One region of the Bacillus sp. H1a genome, then DNA from elsewhere that is predicted to be linked to it. Evidence: riboswitches for the same ligand, from Rfam matches in the RefSeq annotation. Region 1 holds a riboswitch; the other holds the start of a gene.
What was found. Region 1 has a riboswitch for lysine ahead of lysA (diaminopimelate decarboxylase). Riboswitches for the same ligand answer to the same signal wherever they lie in the genome.

Region 1 (3,218 bases):
TGCACAACAATTGTAATTGAACCATATTTCATATCAACAAGCATCGTTTGAATTTTTTCGGATACTTCATCAAAATGTTCCCGTACTCCCACGCAAACAGCCCCCTTTTTATTCATAAAAAAAATCTTTCCCATTTCGAAAAGACTGTTCGGTAATATATTTTACCTTATCTTTCAAAATGGATTCCATTTTGCTGGATTTAGCACCTTGCTTTCTATAAGCAGGTTGCCGAGCTTCATAGGGCCAGTTCCCTCCACTTCTCTTGATAAGCTTTGTATTTGTATTTTATCACAATTCTGATTTTTTTCAATCCTAGTTTTCCGATATATTTTAATTATTTTATTTTTTTAAAAAGGAATTGCCCACCCTGAGCAATTCCTTTTTCACATTTAAACAAGCTCTTTAATACGTATGCGATCGTTCCCAATAATATTTTCATATGTTTCACGTTCTACAACAATTTGTGACGTCCCGCCTTTTGCAAAGACTACAGCTGGTCTACGAATACGATTATAATTATTAGCCATCGAGTAGCCATACGCACCCGTACAAGAAATCGCTAGTAAATCAGAAGAGGCAACTTTCGGGAGATCAATATCCCAAATAAGCATATCTCCACTTTCACAGCATTTCCCAGCAATCGAAACGAGTTCCTCATTTTCATCATTCCCTCGATTCGCCAACATCGCCTCATAACGAGCTCCATATAGAGCCGGTCTTAAATTATCCGTCATCCCACCATCGACTGAAACATATTTCCGAATACCAGGAATCTCTTTCACTGCTCCGACTGTATAAATTGTTGTTCCGGCATCACCTACGATACTACGGCCTGGTTCAATCCATATTTCCGGAAGCGGATATTCACATAATGTAAACTGCTCTCTCACCGTACTTGTTACAGCGTGCACATACGTTTCAAGTGTTAACGGTGTATCAGACTCCGTATAACGTATACCGAAACCTCCGCCCACATTCAATACTTTCACTACATAGTTTGTTCGCTCTCTCACTTCTTCTAAAAATTGACGTAGTACTTCAATTGCTCGAACAAAACCAGCCGTTTCAAATATTTGTGATCCAATGTGCGAATGAATTCCTAATACATTATAATTTGATTTTTGCAAGGCAAGCTCAATTGCCTGCATCGCTTGACCATTTGAAACACCAAATCCAAATTTCGAATCATCTTGCCCTGTTGTTATATATTCGTGTGTATGTGCCTCTACTCCAGGCGTTACACGGATTAATATGTTCACAAATTTCCCATGTTGAATCGCTAAGTCATGTAAAATTTCTAATTCTAAGAAATTATCTACTACAAAACAACCGATATTTGCCTGAAGAGCCATAATAATTTCTTCTTCTGTTTTATTATTTCCATGAAAATGAATACGAGATGCCGGAAAACCTGCTTGGAGCGCAGTATATAATTCCCCTCCAGAAACAACATCTAAAGACATATTCTCTTCACGAGCCACTCGGCACATCTCCATGCACAAGAACGCCTTGCTTGCATATGCTACTTGATAAGAGAAACCACTTCCTTTAAAAGCACGATGAAACGTACGACAATTCTCTCTAATAAACTCTTCATCGTATACATAAAGTGGTGTTCCGTATTGTTTTGCTAGCTGCGTCGTATCGCACCCTCCAATTTCTAAGTGTCCTTGCCCATTGATTCGGCTTGTGCCGTGTAAATACATTTGAATTCCTCCCTTATTTCCTCTAAAACTCATAACCCCAATCTTCTATTCATTGCAGCACGCTTTTAGATAGACAAAAAACGCGCGGAACAATGTTCACACGCGTTTCTTATTAGGAAAAATATATATTGAAAAAATAAACGAGTTGTTATCTTCTCAAATAAGAAACCGCATCAACATCTCCAAATAGCTCTCCATAAAATAAATCTTATGACAGTACTACATTTATTCAATGCAGTCCCAATATATGAATAACGTGGTCATTCTTATATTTCGGCAATAGTCCCTTTCAACCTATGATCACAGATTCCACTAAATCTCCCATAGCTTACTCTTTCCTATCGCGGCCTCTACCTTTGAGAGTAGATGAGGTAAGTCTATTTAATTTTCAAACATCTAATGTTGCTATTAACAATACCAAAGGAACATTTTATTTGTCAAACAATTTTTCAAATTGTTTTTTTACAGTTTAATTTGGTGTCATTTGGTAAACGTTTTACTACAACCTTTGTTACTTCCCATTCGCCTTCCTCATTATTAAACGTAATTGTTACTTTTTCAAATGGCGGAGCAATTTTCCCACCAACTCGTTCATATTTCGTTACTTCGATAACTGCTTGAAATAAATATGTACCACTATACATTTTTTTTAAGCTAATAATTCTCGGACACTCATATGGTTTCAAGCCCCCATACTGTTTTTCAATCGCTCTATTTATTTTTGGAAATAAAACAGAATAAAGCGCATCTTCCATGAGCGGCGTATCATATTGTGCTACTGATATATTCGGTGAAGCAAAAAACATAAAACCACTGCATACTATAACGTATAATAAATTTCGCATTATAACCTCCGCATCATTACGCAATACTTTCTATGTTTAGCAAATGATAATAATCATACATAGAAATTTCATTTTATTGTCTCCCACTTCCCTTTTTCTACTCAATTGTTGCAAAAAAAGCCCACAATCCTCTTTTATTTTCGTATAATGATACTCATAGTATAATAATCATAATAATAAAGGACTGTTCGTATATATAAAGTGAGGATAACTGCAATTAACTTCACAAGAACTGTCATGCTTTCAGGAGAGGAGTATATTATGCTACAACATCTGTTTCCAAAATTACGATTTGCACTCGTTGCAGTCGTTTTATTATGGATTAAAACATATATTGTGTACAAGCTAGCATTTGATATTAAAATTGATAACTTCTTTGAAGAATTTATGCTTTTTATTAATCCACTAGCTTCATTACTTTTATTTTTCGGTTTAGCTTTACTTGCATCTAAGTACCGAAATCGAATTATTATTGTAATTAGTTTTATACTGTCATTTATTTTATTTGGAAATGCAATGTTTTACGGGTTCTATAACGATTTTGTTACATTCCCTGTTTTATTCCAAACAAATAACATGGCTGATTTAGGAACGAGCATTAAAGAGCTCTTTACGTACAAAACATTACTTTTATTTGCAGATACAATTATTTTAATGTTTATTTCAC
Region 2 (3,218 bases), on a different contig from region 1:
TTACTTTAGGGGTTTATATTTTATTACGATTCATCATCCAAAAACAAATTGTTGCTTCAAATAAGCGTATGTCTGCGAAACAACTTGTGCCGCTTGGCTTATTTGCAGGATTTGTTGATTCAACTGGTGGCGGTGGCTGGGGGCCTATTACGACACCTGTTCTTCTTGCAAGAGGAAATGAAGCTAGAAAAGTTATTGGATCTGTAGATACGAGCGAATTTCCTGTTTCACTCGCTGCAACAATCGGCTTTTTCATCTCTCTTGGCTGGGAACAAGTTAGCTGGGTTTGGGTATTTGCCTTAATGCTCGGCGGTGTTGTTGCCGCACCAATCGCAGCATGGTTAGTACGCATCGTTCCTCCACATTTACTCGGCGTACTCGTCGGTGGCCTTATTATCTTTACGAATATACGTACATTACTTACATCATTTAAAGTTGATCCAACTATTATTACACTTTCTTATGTTGCAGTTGGTCTAGTCGTTATTATTTCTATTTTCATTTCTGTCCGTAATCATTCAAATCATTCGAAACAAACGACGATAGGCTATCCGACAGATCAAAAACAAATGCTACCATAATTGCGCAAAATACCGCCCGATTTGCTTCGGGCGGTATTTTTTATTTTTCAATCTTCCAATTAATCATCGTTTCAGTACTATTTACTTTATTCATATGTAATTTCTCTAATACACGAATAGAGCTATAGTTATCAAGGAGTGTCTCTGCTATAACCGTTTCCACCTCTCCTGTTTGAAAAGCCCACGTCATTAATTCACGAACCGCTTCTGTTGCATACCCTTTATTCCAATATTTCTCAATAAATCCGTAACCAATTTCAACTGTATGATTCTCATTAGGTGCCCCTTTAAATCCTATATCACCTAAAACGATGTCATCTTCTTTTCGAATAACATACCAAGCGCCCCATGGTAATAAAGCCGCATCTTGTTTCACATTTTCTACATGCCCTAAAATATGCGGACCACTATTGTATCCTTGATTATTCGCAATTTGAACCCACTCTTCCGTACACGGGATAATATGTAATCTTTCCGTTTCTAATTTCATAACGATGTCCCCTTTTCCATTAAACAATACTTCAATTTTATCACGAATATAAAGAATATTCATTCTTTTTAACGCGCACATATGTTTATTCTTGAAACAGAATAAAGAACTAATCCCCTTTTGATGTTTATGTCGAATTATATTTTCTGAATTTTCTTTTAATTTTAGAGGATTTTTCATTATTTTTTGCGAAACATTTGTATAACAATTTTTTCTTTGCTTATTGTTACATAATAGTAGGTTCGGGTGGAGTTTTGCAAGCGTTTCCTATACAATAACCGATAATTTTTGACTTTTCCCTACAAAATTCCTTGCAATATTTTCAGAAAGTCATTACAATTGCCATATATTAAAAATCATAGCAATAAATAAATCCTCATCAATCCGATGAGGTAGAGGTTGCAACTTTTAAGAGTATAACGGCCGAGACACAGAGAATGTCATCGACTCCGTTTGAAAGGAAAAGTTGCCGAAGTTTATATTTCTTCTCTGGAAATATGGGCTGGGGCTGTCTCCGAAAGGAACAGAACTGTCACGTTTACAAAATTACCGTGTAGACGTGGGGTGCTATCTTAACGGAAGGGTATGATGGGGTGGTTATTTGTGAAACGTTCCGCCTAATTCTTTTGGCGGTTTTTTGTATTTTTCTCCCCCGCTCCTTCCTATCTTACAAGAAAAGGAGTGTTGAACATGAATAGCGCAACGAATCAAGCTACCTCTAAAACGCAAACTACACAAGGACAAGGTGAATTAAAACGTGGATTAAAATCTCGTCACCTTACGATGATTTCTCTCGGTGGTACAATCGGTACCGGACTATTTCTTGCCAGCGGTAGTGTTATCCATACAGCTGGTCCTGGCGGTGCACTAGTTGCATACGCTGCAATTGGGATTATGGTTTATTTTTTAATGACAAGCTTAGCAGAACTCGCAGCTTACATGCCTGTTACTGGATCTTTTAGTACTTATGCAACAAAATTTGTTGATCCATCACTTGGTTTTGCACTTGGATGGAACTATTGGTATAACTGGGCGATTACGATCGCAGCTGAACTAGCGGCCGTAACATTAATTATGAAATTTTGGTTCCCAAATACACCTTCTCTTATTTGGAGTGGACTTTGTTTAGCTATTATTTTTCTCTTAAATTATTTATCTGTTAAAGGATTTGGTGAATCTGAATATTGGTTCGCACTTATTAAAGTAGTTACTATTATTATCTTTTTAATTGTCGGTTTTATGATGATTTTTGGAATTATGGGCGGCGAATTTATTGGATTTAAAAACTTCACTGTTGCAGATGCACCATTTAACGGCGGAATCATGGCAATTATCGGTGTATTTATGGCCGCTGGATTCTCATTCCAAGGAACTGAATTATTAGGAGTGGCTGCTGGTGAAACGTCTGATCCAGAACGTAATATTCCGAAAGCAATTCGTTCTATTTTTTGGCGTATTCTATTATTCTACATTTTAGCAATTCTCGTTATTGGTTTATTAATTCCTTATACGACTGATAGCCTTGCAGCAAGTGATGTTACAGTAAGTCCATTTACACTTGTATTTGAAAAAGCGGGCGTTGCCTTTGCTGCTTCTGTTATGAACGCTGTTATTTTAACTGCCGTTTTATCTGCTGGTAACTCTGGAATGTACGCATCAACTCGTATGCTTTGGGATTTAGCTCGCCAAGGAAAAGCACCAAAGTTTTTAGGTAAATTAGATAGCCGCGGTGTACCTGTTAACGCATTAATCGCAACATCAGTAGTTGGTAGCGTCGCTTTCATCGCTTCTTTATACGGTGACGGTGTTGTATACATTTGGTTATTAAATGCTTCTGGGATGTCAGGATTTATTGCTTGGGTAGGAATCGCTATTAGTCATTACCGTTTCCGAAAAGCATATATTGCCCAAGGAAAAGATTTAAAAGATTTACCATATAAAGCAAAATGGTTCCCGTTCGGTCCAATCTTTGCATTTACACTTTGTGTGATCGTTATTTTAGGTCAAAACTACGGAGCATTTATGGGAGCATCTATCGATTGGAACGGTGTACTTGTTTCTTACATCGGTTTACCGCTCTTCTTAATACTATGGTTAGGATATAAATTTACTAAGAAAACGAAAGTGATTCCACTTGATAAATGTGA

Region 2: another riboswitch for lysine. It lies ahead of U860_RS0106460 (amino acid permease); the one in region 1 lies ahead of lysA (diaminopimelate decarboxylase).

The regions. Positions count from the first base shown of each region.
Region 1 covers NZ_AYMH01000003.1:181,946-185,163, forward strand. Annotated here, with positions in the region: gene U860_RS31090 (YezD family protein) at 1-92, opposite strand, end outside; SAM riboswitch class I at 164-272, opposite strand; gene lysA (diaminopimelate decarboxylase) at 390-1,706, opposite strand; lysine riboswitch at 1,886-2,067, opposite strand; gene U860_RS0102635 (DUF3888 domain-containing protein) at 2,156-2,551, opposite strand; gene U860_RS0102640 (LTA synthase family protein) at 2,813-3,218, shown strand, end outside.
Region 2 covers NZ_AYMH01000015.1:50,050-53,267, reverse strand. Annotated here, with positions in the region: gene U860_RS0106470 (sulfite exporter TauE/SafE family protein) at 1-581, shown strand, start outside; gene U860_RS0106465 (GNAT family N-acetyltransferase) at 622-1,071, opposite strand; lysine riboswitch at 1,457-1,649, shown strand; gene U860_RS0106460 (amino acid permease) at 1,762-3,218, shown strand, end outside.